Pedobacter ginsengisoli: one gene and its partner. The main gene of each other region encodes a partner of the protein of the gene in region 2 in a complex. Links are inferred from orthologs where the notes say so. Each region holds a gene or a part of one and is shown on either strand. Other genes may lie near its edges. The genes, in order: CPT03_RS00415 and CPT03_RS17735.

Region 1 (10,883 bases), 4.2 Mb from region 2 along the record:
CCTGAGCATAGTATCCAATCCCTGCTCTTCCACCTAATCCGTCTCTTTTATTGGTAAAACGGGAATCGTAATTTGCGGTAAAGGTAAGTCCTTGCCCTCCTAATTCAATAAATATGTTTTGTGCTCGTTTTATTGCAGGGTCGTTTTCCTGCGCAAAAATGCTGCTATGTCCTATTGTTGAAAACAGGATAGTAAGCAGCAGAATGGATTTCTTCATTTTAATGGTTTGTTTGCCGGCAATATTAAATAAAAAATACCTAGTTAGCAATTTGATTTGGCTTAACACTAAGATTTTGAGGGTTTTTAACTTTCTCCTTAGTAAGTGCAATCTCAATTACCTCCTGCATTTCAGTTACATAATGGAAGTTTAGATCTTTAATGTAACCTTCTTTAATTTCTAAAATGTCTTTTTTATTTGATTTGCAAAGAATCACATCTTTAATATTTGCTCTTTTGGCGGCAAGTATCTTTTCTTTTATACCTCCAACCGGTAAAACCTTTCCACGTAAGGTAATTTCCCCTGTCATGGCCAAATTAGGTTTTACTTTACGTTGGGTAAAAGCAGAAGTTAAGGCGGTTAGCATGGTTATACCTGCCGATGGCCCGTCTTTAGGTGTTGCACCTGCCGGAACGTGAACATGGATATCCCATTGATCAAACAATAAATGATCAATCCCAAACAAATCAGCGTGAGCTCTTAAGTAGGCTAATGCTATAATGGCAGATTCTTTCATTACTTCGCCCAAATTACCTGTTAAGGTTAATTTCCCTTTTCCAGGACTTAAGCTTGCTTCAATAAACAAGATATCTCCGCCAACTTGTGTCCAGGCGAGGCCTGTTACTACACCAGCAACTTCATTGCCTTCGTACAAGTCTTTATCATAAATTGGAGCTCCAAGTATACGCTCAACATCTTCTGAGCTTAAATTAGGCTCATAAGTTTCATCCATAGCAATTTTTGTAGCTACCCCACGTACAAGTGAACCAATTTTTTTCTCTAAACCACGAACACCCGATTCACGAGTATAATCTTCGATCACTTTTTCAATTAGCGTTCCTTTTAGGGCAATATCTTTAGATTTGATGCCATGCTGCTCCTTTTGTTTTGGAAGCAAATACTTTTTGGCAATTTCTATCTTTTCTTCAATGGTGTAACCGTTTACCTCAATAATCTCCATACGATCCAATAAAGCTGGCTGAATAGTGCTTAAAGAGTTTGCTGTTGCAATAAAAAGAACATTAGATAGATCGTAATCTGCTTCAACATAGTGATCATTAAAAGCATTGTTTTGTTCCGGGTCTAATACTTCTAAAAGGGCAGATGAAGGGTCTCCTCTAAAATCAGAGCCCACCTTATCAATCTCATCTAAAACAAATACCGGATTAGCAGCACCCGCTTTTTTAATAGACTGTATTATTCTGCCCGGCATTGCACCGATATAGGTTTTTCTATGGCCGCGAATTTCCGCTTCATCTCGTATCCCACCAAGTGCCATACGAACATATTTCCTGTTCAATGCTTTGGCAATTGATTTTCCAAGTGATGTTTTTCCAACTCCGGGAGGGCCTACCAAACAAATGATAGGGGCTTTCATATCACGTTTAAGCTTCAGTACTGCTAAATATTCAATAATTCTTTGCTTTACCTTTTCAAGGCCAAAATGATCTTTGTCCAAAATACGTTGTGCACGTTTTAGGTCAAAATTGTCCTTAGTGAAATCATTCCATGGTAAATCAAGCAATAATTCCAGATAATTAATCTGTACAGAGTAATCTGGAGCTGCAGGGTTCATTCTTCCAAGTTTCTCCAGCTCTTTGTTGAAATGGTTTTCAATTTGCGACGCCCATTTTTTCTTTTTGGCCCGAGTCTGTAGAGTTTCATATTCCAGGTCAGACGAATTACCTCCAAGTTCTTCCTGTATCGTTTTTAATTGCTGGTTCAGGAAATAATCTCTTTGTTGCTTATCAAGGTCGGTTCGAACTTTTGACTGTATCTGGTTTTTAAGTTCAAGCATTTGAAGCTCCAGTGTTAACAGTTCCATTACCATCATGGCACGTTCACGCAGGTTGGTCATTTCAAGCATTTTTTGCTTGTCAGACACATCTGCATTCATGTTAGATGATATAAAGTTGATAAGGAAGGAAGTGCTTTCAATATTCTTTAATGCAATTCCGGCCTCGCTAGGGATGTTTGGAGACAGTTGGATAATCTGGCTCGACATCTCTTTAATAGAAGCAACTAAAGCTTTAAACTCTTTATCGCTCTTATGCTTTGATTCAGTGAATTTACTTATTGTAACTTTAATATAAGGCTCAGATTGAACCTCTTCAATCAATCTAAAACGTTGTTTTCCCTGAATGATTACAGTAGTGTTACCATCAGGCATTTGAAGCATTTTTATAATGTGGGCCACTGTACCTACACTGTTTAACTGCTCAAAAGTTGGGTCTTCTATAGAAACATCACGTTGAGAAACAACTCCAATTATGCGATTTCCTTTATAGGCTTCCTTTATTAGTTTTATTGATTTATCTCTACCTACAGTAATAGGAATAACCACACCTGGAAATAAAACTGTATTTCTAAGTGGGAGTATGGGCAGGACCTCTGGTGTTTCTTCATTGTTCATTTCATCTTCGTCCTGCTGAGACATCAATGGAAAGAACTCTGTATCTTCATTTATGATAGGTAGTGCATTGCTAAAATCAAACTGATCTTGTTTACTCATTAATATAGTCCTTCTTAAAATTAAAAAAACGACAATCTGACAGCATGTCGCTTGCGAAATTATTAATTGTATTTAATACCCGTAATTTCAACTCTTGTGCCAAAAGCTCAGTAGCATGTTTTCTATGTTAAAAAGTCAGATAATAATTAAAAATTGATACTTATCATATTTTTAATTATTTAACGTTTAGTATATCATATTTGTAAATGGTATGATAGTTGCCTGATATAAATATTCAAGGGGTACCTGGAAAAAAAGTTTTAAAATTTGTGAGGGTATTGAATAAAACTAAATATATTTATTTTTTAATAAAAATTAATGAACTATTTAAAGCAAACGATTCTGGTATTACTTGTTATTTCGGCCAACAGCAGTATTGCCCAAAACAATAATTACGATAAGTTGGGAATGCAGGCATGGTTAAAAGGCGATTATAAAGGTGCTGTGGCTCAATTAGAGAAAGCTGATACTAAAGATCCTAATAATTCTAACGTTTTAAAAATGCTGGGCTATTCTTACTATCAGTGTGGCGATTATGAAAATGCAATAAACACATATAGCCGTTTCCTTACTTTAAAACCTTCAGATTATTCTGCATACTATTACAGAGGAAAAGCCAGGTTAAATGTAGCCAATGACCCAAAAGAATCATTAAATCAGATGAGAGAGAGCTTTTACCTTGCTGCAATTAAAGATTTTTCGAAAGCTATAGAGATAAATGGGGAGGAGGATCCTCAATTGTTACAAAACAGAGGATTGGCCTACAAAGATTATGGAATTTATAAGTCCTATAAAATTAAAAAGTCAGTAGAGAAAAAAGCATGTGTTGCTTTATTCAATAGCTCGGTTTCCGATTTTCAAAAGATATTACTGGTGCAACCGCAACGTAAAGACATTATATCGTTAATAGATTATGTAAAGGCACAGGTAACCAGCTTAAAATAATAGCTCTATTAGCACAAATAAAGAAGGCCAATGTATTATTTTACATTGGCCTTCTTTATTATTTGAAAGATCCGGTAATTGTATAGGATTTTTCAGACAGTAATTTAATGTTTTGCATTTTTTTTACCTGATACAGGCTGTCGGTGTAATAGCTTAAGGTATCAATAGAAGTATACAATGAGTTTACATTCTTTATCAGAATTTTAATGCCCAGTACCTTATTGTTTTTATAAATTACCATCAGCTCTTTAACAGGCACTTTTTCATTATTGGATGAGTAAAGTTCCTGATCATTTGATTTTTTAAGTTCAAATAAACCTTTCCATGAAGCTCTGTTAATATCAGCATCCGAAAAAAGAGTAAGTTCTTTTTTCCAGTCAGTAATTTTTATGCGTTTACTTTCTGTAGCCCCATTTACACTAACTGTTTTGGTTATTAAAGGATTTTTTAAGGTTAGTTGTGCAACTTCTTTCTCAAAATAGCCTTTTATGTCAAAATAGTTTAAGTCAGTTTTTTGCTTTTTATCAGCCGAATTATTACAGCCGATAAAAAGTAAAAAACTTAAAAATAACAAGATTGGTTTTCTCATTTATACTAAACTGTTACCAGTCATGATTTCTGGCTTTTGAATACCTAATATTTGTAAAACGGTAGGAGCAATATCTCCTAGTTTACCATCAGCAACAGTTTTGAAATCTTTATCAATTAAAATACAAGGAACAAGATTGGTGGTATGAGCGGTGTTAACAGAACCATCACCATTTATCATATATTCAGAATTGCCATGATCTGCCAGTATAATAAAAGAGTAGCCATTTTCAATTCCTTTATTTACTACTATCTCAGTGCAATGATCAGCAGTTTCAACAGCTTTAACAACGGCATCAAATACTCCTGTATGACCAACCATATCTGGGTTTGCAAAGTTTAAGCAAACAAAATCAGGCCAGCCTGTTTCTAATTCCTTACAAATAGCTTCCGTAATTCCTGCGGCACTCATTTCGGGTTGCAGGTCATAAGTTGCTACTTTTGGAGAAGGCACAAGTATTCTTTTTTCATTTTCAAATTCTTGTTCCCTTCCTCCCGAGAAGAAGAATGTTACGTGAGGATATTTTTCAGTTTCCGCAATTCTGATTTGGTTTTTGTGATTTTTTTCCAGGACTTCTCCAAGAGTTTGAGAAAGATCATCTTTTGTAAATACAACTTTAACATTCTCAAAACTTTCATCATAAGTTGTCATTGTTACATAGTACAATGGTAGTTTATGCATTCCAAAATCAGGGTAATCAGTTTGGCTTAATACCGAAGTTATTTCCCTTCCTCTGTCTGTCCTGTAATTGAAACAGATTACAACATCATCTGGTTGTATTGTTGCAACAGGCAAACCATCTGCTTTTGTAATTACAACCGGCTTAATGAATTCATCAGTTATACCGTTGCTGTACGATTGCTCAATTGCGGCAATAGGGTTGTTTGTAGGTTCGCCTACTCCTTTTGTAAGTAGATCATACGCTAATTTAACTCTTTCCCATCTGGTATCTCTATCCATTGCATAATAGCGACCAATTAAACTGGCTATTTTAGCTGAAGAGGTTTCTAAGTGCTGATTAAGGTCTTTTATAAAGTTTAATCCCGAGTTAGGATCTGTATCTCTTCCATCTAAAAAAGCATGTACAAATACATCTTTCAAACCTTGTTCGTCCGCTGCATCACATAATGCCTTTAAGTGGTTAATATGGGCATGAACACCTCCATCCGAAACTAGTCCAATAAAGTGAACTTGTTTGTTATTCTTTTTAGCATAATTAAAAGCATCTAGTAAAACCTCATTCTGATGCAAGGTTCTATCGCTTATTGCTTTGTTGATTCGTCCGAGCTCCTGATATACCACTCGTCCGGCACCAAGGTTCATATGGCCAACTTCGGAGTTGCCCATTTGTCCTGCCGGCAAACCAACAGCTTCTCCCGAAGCTTCAAGCTTTGAGTTAGGATAATTTTTTAGCAGGGAATCAAAGAAAGGAGTGTTGGCAGCATAAGCAGCATCAGATTTGTCTTTTTTTCCATAACCCCAACCATCAAGGATAAGTAATACTAGTTTTTTATTATTCATTATTGTCTACTTTTCGTTTATTAACAAAGATAAGTCTATTGTGTCTTTTTTTTGAACCTAATTGCAATTCATATCAATATTTGTCTCTTTTTACAAGAACATGTCAATAATTTTATAACATCATATGGCTAGTGGTTTATGTTTTAAATGGCTTTTATGGCATAGTTTATGTGCAATAATAGGCATTAGCTATTTAGAGATTATGAAGCCCTTACTTTCATTACTGATTTTTTTTGTTCACTTTTCCTCTTTTGCGGCTCTTCAAGGCGATATTATTGATGGTTTATCAACAAATTTTAAAGCTGGAAATTCAAAAGAAATAGCTTCTCATTTTTCTCCTTCTGTCGATTTAATTATAATCGATGAAGAAGATGTATATTCAAAAGCACAAGCTGAACAAATATTAAGAAGTTTTTTCACTAAATATATTCCTGTAAAATCATCGGTAATCCATCGGTTAAATACTAACCCAAATTACAGGTATGGAGCACTTTCTCTTGTCACAAAAAATGGAACTTTCAGAGTTTCCATTACAATGAAAAAGGCAGGCAATGCTTTTTTTATTACTGAATTAAGAATTGAGACTGAGAAATAGTTGTAAAATGCTATTTTTGGGTTTAAATTTAAGTTTTGGATAAGCTAATCATAGATCAATTTATAAAAAATGCAGTTGCGGAAGATTTGGGCGACGGAGATCATACCTCCTTGTCAACCATTCCTGCAAATGCCCAGGGGAAAGCAAAACTGCTAATTAAGGAAGATGGAATAGTTGCCGGAGTAGAATTGGCATTGGCAATCTTTAACCATATTGACCCTAGATTAATTGTAGAAACATTTATTAAAGACGGTGCCGCTGTCAAATATGGTGATATTGTTTTAACGGTATCAGGTAGTACACATTCAATTTTACTGGCCGAGCGTTTAGTTTTAAATTGTATGCAGCGCATGAGCGGTATTGCAACAAAAACAGATCATGTAGTTAAGCTTATAGGCAACTATAAAACAAAACTATTAGATACAAGAAAGACTACTCCGGGATTGAGATATCTGGAGAAATGGGCAGTAAGGATTGGAGGCGGTGTAAACCATCGAATTGGCTTGTATGATATGATTTTAATTAAAGACAATCATGTTGACTATGCAGGTGGTATTGCTAATGCCATTAATTCTGCCAATCAGTACCTAAAAGATAACAACAAGGCACTTGATATAGAGATTGAAGTAAGGAACTTGTCTGAGCTGGACGAAGTTCTAAAAAATGGTAAAGTAAACAGGATTATGCTTGATAATTTTACCTTTGCTGATCTTAAAGAGGCCGTTAAAACAATTAATGGTAAGTACATTACGGAGGCCTCCGGAGGTATTACCGAAGAAAATGTTGCAGAATACGCTGCTTGTGGAGTAGATTTTATTTCCATGGGGGCATTAACCCATTCTGTGAAGAGTTTAGACATGAGTTTAAAAGCCTTTTAGGTTATGATTTCCATCTATTCTATTGCAGCAGTTGTTTTGGCATACCTGTTTGGTTCTATACCAACAGCGGTTTGGCTTGGCCAGGCGTTTTATGGTGTAGATGTCAGAGAATATGGAAGTGGTAATGCCGGCGCAACCAATACCTTCAGGGTATTAGGCAAAAAAGCAGGTATAGCTGTAATGACAATAGATATTGCTAAAGGTTATACAGCAACAAAGCTTGCATACTTTATAGGTCTTTCAGTTACTGGCCCTCAAAATTCTTCCCAGTTTATTAATTACGAGCTCGCACTCGGTGTTACTGCCGTAATGGGTCATTTGTTCCCTATTTTTGCCGGATTTAGAGGTGGGAAGGGAGTGGCAACTCTTTTTGGAATGATTTTGGCAGTTAACTTTACTGCAGCAATGTTTTGTGTTCTTGTATTTGTAGTAGTATTACTGGCAACTAAATATGTTTCTCTAAGTTCTATTTGTGCAGGATTTACCTTCCCATTAAGTATAGTGTTCATAATTCATTCGTCAGTAAAGTCCGAGGTTTTATATGGTATGTGTGTTTGCATACTTATTTTAGTAACACACCAAAAAAACCTTGAACGCCTGCTCAAAGGCAAAGAATCAAAAGTTTATCTGTTTAAAAAACGACAAATTAACTAACCTTAACCTAATGAAAAAGATATTAATAATAGGAGTAACGGCAATAGGGCTGGCGTTTTCCTCATGCTCTACTGTTCCTTTAACTGGAAGAAGCAGATTAAATCTGGTGAGCGATGATCAGGTATTACCTATGGCTTTTCAGGCATACTCAGAATTCCTTACCGAAAACAAAACAGCGGTATTGCCCTCAACAAATGCCCAGGCACAACGTGTTAAACGTGTGGGTAATAGTCTTATTTTATCTGTGAAAAGTTATATGAATAACAATGGTTATGCAGATTTAATTAAGGATTATAAATGGGAAGTAAATGTTGTAGAAAATAAAGAAATGAACGCCTGGTGTATGCCAGGGGGGAAGATTGTAGTTTATACCGGATTATTACCAGTTACCCAGGATGATGCTGGTTTAGCAACCGTAATGGGACATGAAATTGCCCATGCCATTGCAGGGCATTCAGCTGAGCGTATGTCGCAGCAAATGGTTTCGCAAGGTATAGGCGTAGCAGGAAATGTGGCTTTATCAAAAAATTCAAAAACACAATCTGTATTTAACACACTTTACGGAGTAGGCACACCTTTGGTAATGCTTAACTATTCCCGTAATCAGGAGCTGGAAGCTGATAGACTAGGTCTTATTTTTATGGCAATGGCGGGGTATAATCCTCAAAGTGCAACTACCTTCTGGCAAAGAATGGCCACAGCCTCTCAAGGTAGCCAGAAACCACCAGAATTTTTAAGCACCCACCCTAGTGACGCTACAAGGATAGCACAAATACAGAGAAGCATACCCGAAGCACAGAAATATTATAAATCTACAACGGGGAAACCAATAAAATAAACCAAAAAGCCTGTTTCACTACGATTCAGGCTTTTTAGTTTTCAAGAGTTTGTATTATTGCAGATGCTTTAAGCATACACTCTTCATATTCGGCAGCGGCGTTAGATGCATATGTAATGGCACCTCCAACCTGAAAAGAAAGGTACTTTGATAACGATTGATAAAGGATACTTCTGATGATCACATTAAAATCAAAGTCTCCATCAGGAGTTATGTATCCAAACGTTCCAGAGTAAGCGCCACGACAACTAAATTCATACTCCTCTATCAATTCCATTGCCTTTATTTTCGGTGCTCCGGTCATGGAACCCATAGGGAAAGCATTTTTTATTGCATCAATAAAATGTACTTCCGGATCTAGCTGACAGGTAACTGTTGATATCATTTGATAAACCTGGGCAAAGCCATAAATGCCAAAAAGTTCTTCAACCATAACACTGCCCTTCACGGCACTTTTGGTCAGATCGTTTCTAACCAGATCAACAATCATTACATTTTCTGCCTGTTCTTTAGCATCATTTTGCAGATTTAGCTTTATAAGTTCATCTTCTTTTATATTGCTACTTCTTCTTGCAGTACCTTTAATTGGCTGTGAGATCAGTTTATTCCCCCGTTTACATAAAAACCTTTCTGGACTTGCAGATAGTATATATTGATCATTTATTTTAAAAAAACCAGAGAACGGAGTAGGTGATACCTTTTTTAACTTTGTATAAATATTTAAGGGATTTATGTGTGCATGTTCAGCAAAAAACTCCTGGCAAAAATTAATCTCATAGATGTCGCCTCTAATAATGTGTCCTTGAAGCTCTTTAACAGTTTTGATGTAAAGCTCTTTGGATAGTTTACTTTGGATTGCAATATCTGAGTGGATTTCTGGTTCATTACTATTAAACCCCTCAATTTGATTTAGCGCTGATTCATCACCAAGGACAATTTTTACCTCACCTTTAATCACTGTAATCAGATATTGGGGAACAAAGAAAAATAAATCAGGAAAATTAAGGTTGTCAGAGTTCTTTGAACTTAGTTGTTCAACCTCATTTTTGAGCTCGTAACTAAGCAGCCCAAACATCCAGCATCTTCTGGCATCATAAAACTCTTTTAGGGTATCAAAAGCAGCGCCGTATTTAAGATTAATTGACTCGCTAACCCCAACTGCCAGCAGAAAGTCGAATTCTCCATAGGAGTCGGGATAGTTATTCGAATCATAGCAACAGCAAACATCAAATAGGCTGGCCCATTGCAGTGCTTTTTCTTTAAACGAATCTAAATCCTGTACTTTCATTTTGTTTGCGCAAATGTATAGAATATCAGAATAGCATAAACGAAAAAAGGCGACAAATAGCCGCCTTTTTCAATTTTATTTCAGAGAAATTAATTCAAAACAAGTGTTTGTACCCTGTCAGGTCCAACAGAAAGATATTTAATCGGAACTTCCAGTTCTTTTTCTAAGAAAGCGATGTATTCGCTAAGTTTAGCAGGTATCTCTTCAACCTTACTTACCTTAGTAACATCAGTTTTCCAGCCATCTATAGCTTTTAAAACCGGTGTAGGTTTTACCGTTATAATATCGTATGGCATGTAATCAATAGTTTCACCATTGTGCTCATAATGTGTGCAGGCATAAATAGTATCAAAGCCGTCTAATACGTCAGCTTTCATCATAATTAATTCAGTAACACCATTAAGCATAATTGCATATTTAAGTGCCGGAAGATCTATCCATCCACATCTGCGCGCACGACCAGTTGTTGCACCAAATTCATGACCTACCTTACGCAAGGTTTCTCCAACTTCATCATCAAGTTCAGTAGGGAATGGACCGCCACCAACTCTTGTACAATAAGCTTTAAAAATACCATAAACACTTCCAACTTTATTAGGGGCAATACCTAAGCCGGTACAAGCACCAGCAGTAGTAGTGTTAGAAGAAGTTACAAAAGGATAAGATCCAAAATCAACATCTAATAAAGTTCCTTGTGCACCTTCAGCAAGAACTGTTTTTCCTTCTTTTAAATATCCGTTAACAAAATGCTCACTGTCAACATGAGGGATGTTTTTAATGAAATCAATCGCTTCAAAAAAGGCAGCTTCTTTTTCAGTAAGGTCATATTCAAAATCATAATGAGAA
Region 2 (10,698 bases):
AACTAAAAACAGGGGGGAGATAGTTGCTGAATTCCAGAAAAACACAGAGCTAAAGGTCTTCTTAATTTCTATAAAGGCCGGCGGTGTAGGTTTAAATTTAACCCAGGCCGATTATGTATTTATTCTGGACCCATGGTGGAACCCTGCTGTAGAGCAACAGGCAATTGACCGTACACATAGAATAGGACAGGAGAAAAAAGTATTCATCTATAAGTTCATTTCAAAAGATACTGTCGAAGAAAAGATATTGGCACTGCAAAACCGTAAGAAAAGATTGGCAAGCTCCCTAATAACTACTGAAGAAAGCTTCTTCAAATCTTTAAGTAAAGACGACATCAAAGAGATCCTGAACTAACCGTTCAGGAATTCACTGTACTTCTCACGCGAAATCATTTCTGCCCCTAAACTCATCAAATGATCATTGGGCAACTGACAATCTATTAACTTAAATTTATTCGACTGGCACAACCAAATAAGAGCAGCTTTTGATGCATTACTTACCAAGCTAAACATACTCTCTCCGCAAAAAACATCCCCTATCTCAACACCATACAATCCACCTACCAGTACATTATCTTTCCAAACCTCTACACTTTTAGCATAACCGTGTTCATGCAACCTGATATAAGCATCCTGCATTTCTTTGGTAATCCAGGTGCCTGGCTGATCTTTCCTGCCAACTTTTGCACAGTTAATTATTACCTCACTAAATGCCCTGTTAAAGGTGATCACAAAAGTTCCGGATTTAAGCACTTTACCCATACTTTTACTAACCTTTACTTCGGCAGGATATATTACACAGCGTTCATGAGGCGAATACCAGCAAATTGGATCATCATCACTAAACCACGGAAAAATTCCGTTGTGATAAGCCAAAAGCAATCTTTCTACGCTTAAATCTCCACCTACAGCCAACAAGCCATCCGGATCCGCCAATGCCGGGTTAGGAAAAACAATCTCATCTTCAGGTAATCTAAAAACCATTCACAATAATAAAACATTAGCCTTAATGTAACTAATCTTACTATATTTCATCCTAATAAAAACATAACATGAATTTAATAGGCAATATAATCTGGATCATTTTTGGCGGAATATTTATATTTTTTGAATATATAATTGGTGGCCTTATCTTATGCTTAACCATTGTCGGAATCCCATTCGGGATACAATGTTTCAAATTTGCCTTTGTCGGCCTTGCTCCATTTGGCGTTAAAATTACTGACACATCTTCAAACACGGGCTGCCTATCAACCGTAATGAATATCATTTGGTTAATATTTGGAGGCTTATGGATCGCACTTACACACCTATTCTTTGGCATACTGCTATGTATTACCATTGTGGGTATTCCATTTGGCCGTCAGCATTTCAAATTAATGAACCTGGCCTTCTCTCCCTTTGGAAAATCGATCAGTTAACCTTCAATCAATCCTATTTTTTTAGAATGCTCAATGGCATCTATACTATTTTCAAATAAGCATGTATTGATATTTTGCGCCGCAATCCTTTTTAACAATACCCTGGTTGGCGCTTCCATGTCTTTACGGATGTTTCTGATATAAACTGCTGCAATATTTTTAGGATACTTTTCTGCAATAGCTGTATATATCTCCGGATCTTTTTGGGTATTGTCTCCAAAAAAAACAAACTTTTGATTCGGAAAAGCATCCAAAATTCTCATTACCCTCATCAGTTTCCCCTCATGCCCCGTTTTACCTGTTTTAATGAGGTCCCTCAGCTGCTTAATCTGGTTTAGTAAAAAGGCCCCATCCGGCAGTTTATTGTAGCTAAAAATTTCTACCAGATAGTCGTATAAATTCCACTCACTACTAGATACATAAAAAAAAGGATTGGGCTGATCGGCAGTTGTATGTGAAATCGCAAGCGCAGTATAGTGGGTATATATATCCTTAAAAGTTTTTCGCGTCCGTGGGTTTTTAATAAAAAGCTCCCTTAATCTTCTTCTAATAGTTGCCGAATGAGATACCATCACTGTATCGTCAATATCAGAAATAAAGGCAAACTGGGTAATGTGCGGTACAAAAATCTGCCCCATCCCCATCCCTATCATGTTTCCATCCTTATCTAGAGCTTCTATTTTTACGCCATGCCAACCTGCATCTACATTTTTATTTGCCGCCCATTCAAATTTAAAAAAACCATCATACTCCGTTTTATGATATACTTCCTGCTCATTAAAAGTTAGCCGGACCTGTACATGAGGATATGGTTTAAGTACAAATAACTTTAGCAAATGGATAATGTTAACGAACAAATTATTACTAAAACCCTGCATGGTTCTGGCCCTGAACTTAAATACATGGCCATATACAACAAGGTTATGGGTGTGTCCGTATCCATGATATACTTTAACGCTTACAGATTTTTTCATTAATAATTAAAACAGAGCAATACTAAAGTTGTTTGTGATATTAAAGAAAATGTAATGGCCGACAAAACTATTCCAATGAAATTGCTTTTTATTATTAATCCGGGATCTGGGAATGGCGAGATCAATTTCTGCGATGTTATAAGTGACTATTTTGAAACATTAGAGCATACTGCTCAGCTTTACACATTAACATTAAACTGCTCGCTCGACAAAGTCAAAAGCATAATAACCGATTCAAATGCCGACCGGGTTATAGCCGTAGGTGGCGATGGAACAATTAAGCTGGTTGCAGAGTGCTTACTCCAAACAGAAACACCAATGGGCATTATACCTGCGGGGTCTGCAAATGGTATGGCTAAAGAATTAGGGATACCGGTAACCATTAAAGAATCGCTGGATGTGACAGTAAACGGCCAGTCAAAAAAAATACATGCTGTAACTGTAAACAATGAGTTATGCATTCATCTTGCTGATATTGGTTTTAACGCCTACATCGTTAAAAAATTTAATGATCTCCCGCAGCGTGGAATGTGGGGATATACCAAAGCTGCATGGAAAGCACTTTGGAGCCATCATAAAATGGAAGTATTGATTAAGGTAAAAGATAAAACCATTCGTTCAGAAGCTGCAATGGTAGTTATTGCAAATGCAACAATGTACGGCACAGGCGTAAAAATCAATCCAAAAGGGAAACTCGACGATGATTTTTTTGAAGTAATCCTGGTAAAAGAATATTCAGTAATGGAGATTCTAAAACTCAGGTTTACCAATATGGCTTTAAACCCTAAGAATATCGAATCTTTTCAAACAACCAGCCTCAATATCAAAACGAAACATAAGGCACATTTTCAGGTCGATGGAGAATACATGGGCAAGGTAAGCAGAATTGAGGCCAACATAATTCCCGCAGCAATTAATATTATTGTTTAATTACAATATTTCGCAATCTGCTCGTCTGCCAAATCATATCCCATGTTTTTAACAAACATAAAATCTTCACAGGCCCCCTGTTTATCCTTTTGCTTCAGCTTCCTCAACCCATCATTTATCCTCATTTTCATATATTCCTCATCATAGCCAAGGCTCGCCTTTAAAGCTAAAATTCTTTGTTCTTCGTCAGCAGTAAATTTTCCATTAGCCTTGTGTCTGTAAAAATTAAGCACGGCATCCGTCATACCCACATTGGTTTTATAGATTTCTATTGCCTGCTTTATTTCTTTTGGGCTTTTATTTTGGCAATTGGCACCTGACAATTTAAAGTTTATTGGCACCACAACAGATACCGTAGTATCATGATCTTCCGGAACTATCCATTTACCGCTACTTAAACGGATTAATCGCAGTGCTTCATCGTCCAGATCAGTTCCTATGCCTTTTTGAATTTTAGAAAAATACACCTCGCCAGCCTTATTAAGTTTAAAGCTTATGGTAACAGTGCCATCAATACAGTTTTGGAAAGAATACTGAGGATAAATCTTATTATTCACTACAAACGATTCTAGCCCCCCTTTAAAGTTGGCTGAGCCTTAACATTTAGCCCCAATAACAAAAGTAATGCTATGAGAATCTTTAACATATACCAATTTACGTATTTTAATCGGCTTCTTCATCCGTCTCCTTACGGTCCCTTGATATTTTATCAAATAACTTATCCATATGCTCTACATACTCATTGGTATCATCCACAAAGAAGGTAAGCGTAGGAATCACACGAGCCTGATGACGGATGCGTGCACCCAGCTTGTATCTGATCTCACTGGCATGTGAATTTACTTCAGCCACAGATAAGGTTGTATTGCTTGTATTTAAAAAACTTAAATAAACCTTTGCCACCGCCAAATCCGGAGAAACACGGACCTTAGTAATAGTAACCAGTGTATTGGGTAAATATGCAGAGCCTTCGCGCTGAAAAATGGCAGCTAATTCCTCTTGTAACACCCCGGCAAATTTCTGTTGACGTTTACTTTCCATAATTTTTCTCTTTCTTCTTTAACGGCATTAATTAATATAACAATTTATCGTAAGGATAGCGATCTACATGTAAAGCAACAACCTTATCGTATAATAACTGTTTAAATTCCTCTAGATTCTCTTTATGCAGGGCAGATATAAATAATGCAGGAGCATTATGATTTGCCATCCAGCTACGCTTAAAATCATCAAGAGTAAGCACTGCTCTTTCCTCATCCTCATGATCAGGCTCAGGGCTTACATAAGCATCCATTTTGTTAAACACCATAATGGTCTCCTTATCTCTTGCACCCAGATCTTTTAAAGTCTCATTCACCACATTGATCTGATCTTCAAAATTAGGATGCGAAACATCTACAACATGAATTAACACGTCTGCTTCACGAACTTCATCAAGTGTCGATTTAAAACATTCAACCAAATGGTGAGGCAATTTTCTGATAAATCCAACTGTATCTGAAAGTAAAAACGGCAGGTTTTCAATAACCACCTTTCTCACCGTAGTATCCAAGGTTGCGAATAGTTTGTTTTCAGCAAACACTTCAGATTTAGAAAGCATGTTCATAATCGTTGATTTCCCTACGTTGGTATAACCAACAAGAGCAACCCTGATCAGTTGTCCACGGTTCTTTCTTTGCGTTTCGTTTTGTCTGTCAATCTGGGTAAGTCTGGTTTTTAAAAGAGAGATCTTCTCAAGAATCATCCTTCTGTCACTCTCAATCTGCGTCTCACCTGGTCCTCTCATACCAATACCACCTTTTTGGCGCTCCAAGTGAGTCCACAAGCGGGTAAGTCTGGGTAGCAGGTATTGCAACTGAGCCAGTTCCACCTGCGTTTTAGCCTGTGCAGTTTGTGCCCTGCCGGCAAAAATATCAAGGATCAGGTTACTACGGTCCAATATTTTAACCTGCAGTTCCCGTTCAATGTTTCTTAGTTGTGATGGCGAAAGTTCATCATCAAAAACAACCATATCTATCTCTTCAGACTTTACGTAAGCCTGTATTTCTTCCAATTTCCCTGTCCCTACAAAAGTTGCACGGTCAGGTTTAAGCATCTTCTGCGTAAATTCATGTTCCACAATCCCCCCTGCCGTATCTACCAGAAAAGCAAGCTCATCCAGGTACTCCCTGGTTTCCTCTGGCTTTTCACCAGGCCTGATTACTCCTACAAGTACTGCCCGTTCCGGCTTCACCGCCGTGTCGTAATATTTCTGTTTTCCCATGTAAAATACAAAGATACAAAAGTTATACCGAGATCAATTCACTGACAAACTCTCTGATTGCAAGTCCCGGATTCTCAGTTTTCATGAAATTTTCGCCAATTAAAAAGCCATTAAATCCTGCATGTTTCAATAGTTTAATTGTATTTGTGTCACTAATAGCACTTTCAGATATCTTCATAAAATCAGCAGGAATCTGATCAGCAAGATCAAAAGAAGTCTGAATATTTACTGTAAAATCAGCAAGATTTCTGTTATTAACACCTATTGCATCAAGGTCTTTGCAAATGCTCCTTTCCAGTTCTTCTTGATTATGAACTTCCAACAGCACATTAAGGCCTAAACCCTTAGCCCTTCCCGCTAAAGTAGCAATTTCCTTAGGGGTAAGTATAGCCGCAATCAATAAAATGATATCAGCACCCCATGCCTTCGCCTCAAAAACCTGGTACTCATCAATCATAAAATCTTTTCTCAGAATAGGAATATTGTTCGAAGCCCTGGCTTCCAGCAAATCCTGCTGATGACCGCCAAAGAAATCTGTATCCGTTAGCACAGACAATGCTGAAGCGCCTGCTGAAGCATAAGCTGTAGTGACATCAGTAACTGTAACTTTGTCATTAATAACTCCTTTAGATGGAGACTGGCGCTTAAACTCAGCAATAATACCCGTGCGGTCTGCCGCCAATAAAAACTCTTTAAAAGAATATGGATTGCGTTCAAAGTGCAGTGCACTCTCCAGCTGTTTAACAGAAACATTCTGCTTAGCCAAAGCCACCTCTTCCTTCTTTCTCAGTACAATTTTATCTAAAATATTCATATTTAACTTTCTAACCAGTTCTGCATCATTTGTTTTCCATACTCTGTAAGTACACTTTCCGGATGGAATTGTACACCACGCACATCAAGTGTTTTATGTCTTAAAGCCATAATCTCTCCCGTATCATCACTTGCTGTAACAACAAAACAATCAGGCAGCCCATTGTTACTCACAACCCATGAGTGGTAGCGGCCAACTTTAATTACATCAGGGCAGTATTTAAATAAAAGTTCACCTTTATCCAGCACTGTAATCGGCGTTGCAATTCCATGCATTGGCCGTCCTAAATTCAACAAACTTCCCCCAAATGCTTCAGCAATAGCCTGCTGACCCAGGCAAACACCAAAAATACTCTTGGTAGGTGCGTAGGTTTTAATTACATCAAGTAATAAGCCGGCCTCTTCAGGTATCCCCGGTCCTGGCGAAAGTAAAATCTTATCATACTGCTCAACATCAGCCAGCTCAAATTTATCATTCCTCCACACTTCAACATCCCTGCCTAATTCATTTACTAAATGCACCAGGTTATAGGTAAACGAATCGTAATTATCTATAACCAAAACTTTCTTTTGCATGATCTTATTATTCTCCATCTTAAATTTGCGTAGCCATTTCAATTGCCCTGCGCAAAGCAGCAATTTTATTATTTACTTCATTTAGTTCATTTTCAGGAACGGAGTCGGCAACAATACCGGCACCTGCTCTATAATGGAGCAGATTATTCTTGCTCATAAATGTCCTGATCATGATGCAATGATTAAACTCATCATTAAAACCCATGTACCCAAGTGCTCCTGCATAAAAGTTTCTTCCAAGGCCTTCATTCTCATCAATTAACTGCATAGCCCTGTACTTAGGGGCCCCACTTAATGTTCCTGCCGGATAAGTATCGGCCACAACCTTAAATGCAGATACATTTTCCTGCAGGTTGCCACTCACTTTAGAAACCAGGTGGATCAGATGAGAATAGTATTGAACTTCTTTAAAAGATTTAACCTGAACACCGCTGCAATGCCTGCTAAGGTCATTTCTTGCCAAATCTACCAACATAACATGCTCAGCACTTTCTTTAGGGTCCTCTTCCAGTTTCTTTGCTTGTTCGGCATCCTCTACATCATTTCCTGTGCGTTTAAATGTACCTGCAATAGGAAAAATATTGGCTTCATTATTCTTTATTGTAATTTGAGCTTCGGGCGATGAGCCAAAAAGCTTAAAGCTTCCGTAGTCAAAATAAAAAAGATACGGCGATGGATTTATAGATCTTAAACACCTGTAAACATTAAATTCATCCCCTAAAAAAGCCTGATTGTATGCCCTTGATGGAACAATCTGAAAAACATCTCCGCGCAATATATGCTTCTTAAGTTTATCAACCATGTTCATGAAGTCCTCATTTGTCAGGTTAGAATTTTCTTCACCATTGGTTTTAAAACTATATTCAGGATAATTTTTATTCTGAATAATATATTCCATCTTTTCCAGGTCCTCATTGTCATCACCATTAAATCTGTTTTTAAACAGTGTGATCTCATTACGAAAATGATCAATAGCGATAATATACCTGTAAATATGATACTGCATTGTTGGGATCTCTTCGTCCCGCGGAGTTTCTGCAGAAAAAGAAATGTCTTCAAAATGCTGCACGGCACTCCATGTAAAATACCCAAATAACCCACTCGAAATATGCCTGTTTCCATCAATTACATCCGGTGTAAAAGCAGCTTTAAAGCTATCTATTTCTTCGGTTAGCACAAACTCGGTTTTCTCCTCTTTCCGCCCATCAGGAAAGTAAGAAGAAAGCACACCATCCTGCAGAATAATACCTGCAACAGGTTCGGCGCACACATAACTCATAGAGTTCTCCCGGCTATGGTAGTCCGAGCTTTCCAATAAAATTGTATTTGGGAATACATCTCTCAGTCTCAGGTAAATACTTACCGGAGTAGTGGTATCTGCAAGTCTCTTTTTATAAGTTGTATTAATGGTATAATTATTCATAATAACATTTTTTTCAATTCATTTATTCAAATTGCCGGATCATAAAAAAACCCGGCGTGTGGTTACGTCGGGTTTTACAATGTGGTTTGGTTTAGGTTGATAAACTATAAGGTACACAAGGTTACGACGAAACTCTTTTCAAAGTTACCACGCCATTGCCAAGTATGTATATTGTTAATCATGTGCAACAAAAATATAAATAAATCTTACTAAACAAAATTAAATTGTGAAATTTATGAAACTCCAAAAAAACTACGGCTAGGATCTACCATAGTCATCTGAATAATTGATGCTACAATTACTATTAAAGCCAATCCAAAATAAAGCGCTATGGTACGGTGTTTAACCGACGGGTCATCCCCTCTTTTCGATCTTGCGTTACCTACAGTCACTAAAATAGCTGCAAAAATCATCATCCCAATATGCTCCATTTTCCAATATCTGATCCCTGCTTCAACCAGTGGGCTCACAAAATACAACACCAGGCCAAATAAAATTTGGGTATGCACAAAAATTAAAGTAAACACATTAAGTTTTCTATTTCCTTCTGTATAAGGTTTTTTGCCAAGCCATCCTGCAATTGCAGTTATTATTGCCAATACCAATAAAATCAAGACAAGATAACGCCAGCCTGAGTGTGCGCTCTTTAAAATGTGATAAAAATTCATAACAGTTTTTCTTTCAAACTTAAGTAATTACTTTATGCTTTATGTAATAGCCAATTACTAATTGATATTTAAAATGATTCTATTTTAAGCCTCAACTGCATCATACACGATCACTTTCTCCCATAAATGGCTATGGTTTTTTATAAATTCAAGGTGTATTGGATGTGTTTGATAGGTTGCCTGACCTTCCAGATCACTAAAAAACATTAGTTCAGATACTCCCCAGCTACTATCAATAACATCACGTTGTTCAGTGCTGGCCACAACACCTACGTGTAATTCTTTTACAGTCGGGATCTTTGAAAGTGCTTTCACACCAGCAACCAATTTATCACGATCTTCTTTTGAATCTGGATTTTTCAACCAGAAAAACACATGGTGTACCACCGGGTAATTTTTTTTCATACTTGATAACGGCATAGCGGTTGCAGCTGTCCCCACTGCAAGAGCTGCAGCAGTTCCAATAAATTTTCTTCTGTTAGACTTGTTCATAATGCATAAATCTATGAAAAAAAATATTACTTCACTTCATATGTTCCTGCTATTGTTCCAAAAGACTTAACCAGCCTGTTCCATGAATTAATCTGGGCAACTGCTAATGAAAGATTTGCAATTTCAGCATTAGAAAAATACTTTTTAAGCTCATCATGCAGATCATCTGATTCATTCTCTTCCTTAAGTTTAGTTAATCTTTCAGCAAAAGCCAATACAGCCCTTTCTTTAGGTGTATAATAGTTCGTCTCTCTCCAAACGGATAAAGAGATCAACCTCTGTAACGTTTCTCCCTTGTGTACCGCTTCTTTCGAGTGCATATCTAAACAATATGCGCAGCCATTGATCTGTGAAACTCTTGTGTCTAATAATTCAATTAACAACGGATCAATTCCGGAATTACGGATATGATCCTGTACCTGTCTCATTGCTTTAAATAATCCTTCAGGGATTTCATTCTGATTAATTCGTAACATAAAATATTCTTTTCTCTTAAAGACAATCAGAATGCTCAAAGCGTGACAACTTATCCGGGTTTCGAATAAAAAATATATTAGCAATCTCATCTTGCTCAAAAACAAAGATCTGACAGCTTACCATTACCCCACCTTCATAATGAAACATTGCCTGCTGATGGTTAATCAAACCATATTTAAAACTTCGTTTCGAAAAGAATTTCGCTTGCAATCCATTCAAAAACCGGATCACATTCGCCCTGCCTGAAATAGGTTTCAAAGCAGCAAGCACTTTTCCTCCACCATCAGATATTACAGAAATATCGTCCTTAAGCATCAACTCCAATTCCCGAACATCCCCATTCTTTATTGCATTTCTGTATTTTAAGACTAATTCCCTTTCAGCATTATTTTTAGCCAACTTTCTTCTTTCCTGTATACATTGCTTTGCCCGTTTCAAAATCTGCCTTGAGTTGCTAATCGTTATTTCCAATAGCTCGGCAATCTCTGCATGGTTGTAATCAAAACCCTCTTTAAGAATAAAAACTGCCCGCTGTTGAGGTGTTAATTTCTCAAGAAGTACCATCAGGGAATAAGAAAGTACATCCTCTCTGTTCAAAGTAGAATCAGCCTCATTAGTGTCAATAGGTTCCGGCAGCCAGATTCCGGGATACTCATGTTGC

Evidence for each region.
Region 1: the proteins of CPT03_RS17735 (region 2) and CPT03_RS00415 are in contact, whole or in part, in a solved structure (PDB 8RP0), measured with the Escherichia coli proteins. The link is inferred for Pedobacter ginsengisoli from one-to-one orthologs.

What each region holds. Positions count from the first base shown.
Region 1 is NZ_CP024091.1:90,451-101,333, forward strand. The notes cover bases 7,911-10,883. They hold CPT03_RS00415 (anthranilate synthase component I family protein), read right to left. Parts: upstream 10,038-10,883; coding sequence 8,784-10,037; downstream 7,911-8,783. Other genes in these bases: plsY (glycerol-3-phosphate 1-O-acyltransferase PlsY), read left to right, coding at 7,911-7,911; CPT03_RS00410 (M48 family metallopeptidase), read left to right, coding at 7,922-8,749; CPT03_RS00420 (adenylosuccinate synthase), read right to left, coding at 10,127-10,883. In the rest of the region: CPT03_RS00370 (hypothetical protein), read right to left, coding at 1-217; lon (endopeptidase La), read right to left, coding at 258-2,729; CPT03_RS00380 (tetratricopeptide repeat protein), read left to right, coding at 3,048-3,674; CPT03_RS00385 (hypothetical protein), read right to left, coding at 3,733-4,263; gpmI (2,3-bisphosphoglycerate-independent phosphoglycerate mutase), read right to left, coding at 4,264-5,784; CPT03_RS00395 (DUF4783 domain-containing protein), read left to right, coding at 5,909-6,379; nadC (carboxylating nicotinate-nucleotide diphosphorylase), read left to right, coding at 6,415-7,257; more of plsY, read left to right, coding at 7,261-7,910. UniProt on the Escherichia coli protein: Part of a heterodimeric complex that catalyzes the two-step biosynthesis of 4-amino-4-deoxychorismate (ADC), a precursor of p-aminobenzoate (PABA) and tetrahydrofolate.
Region 2 is NZ_CP024091.1:4,284,279-4,294,976, forward strand. Bases 5,192-7,979 are described here. They hold CPT03_RS17735 (anthranilate synthase component II), read right to left. Parts: upstream 6,978-7,979; coding sequence 6,405-6,977; downstream 5,192-6,404. Other genes in these bases: hflX (GTPase HflX), read right to left, coding at 5,192-5,588; trpC (indole-3-glycerol phosphate synthase TrpC), read right to left, coding at 5,611-6,402; CPT03_RS17740 (anthranilate synthase component I family protein), read right to left, coding at 6,997-7,979. Also shown: CPT03_RS17690 (DEAD/DEAH box helicase), read left to right, coding at 1-355; aat (leucyl/phenylalanyl-tRNA--protein transferase), read right to left, coding at 352-984; CPT03_RS17700 (YccF domain-containing protein), read left to right, coding at 1,053-1,421; CPT03_RS17705 (App1 family protein), read right to left, coding at 1,418-2,395; CPT03_RS17710 (diacylglycerol/lipid kinase family protein), read left to right, coding at 2,450-3,325; CPT03_RS17715 (TonB family protein), read right to left, coding at 3,322-3,882; 30S ribosome-binding factor RbfA, read right to left, coding at 3,989-4,366; more of hflX, read right to left, coding at 4,398-5,191; more of CPT03_RS17740, read right to left, coding at 7,980-8,400; CPT03_RS17745 (cytochrome B), read right to left, coding at 8,634-9,068; CPT03_RS17750 (Dabb family protein), read right to left, coding at 9,153-9,560; CPT03_RS17755 (carboxymuconolactone decarboxylase family protein), read right to left, coding at 9,587-10,036; CPT03_RS17760 (sigma-70 family RNA polymerase sigma factor), read right to left, coding at 10,053-10,698. UniProt on the Escherichia coli protein: Part of a heterodimeric complex that catalyzes the two-step biosynthesis of 4-amino-4-deoxychorismate (ADC), a precursor of p-aminobenzoate (PABA) and tetrahydrofolate.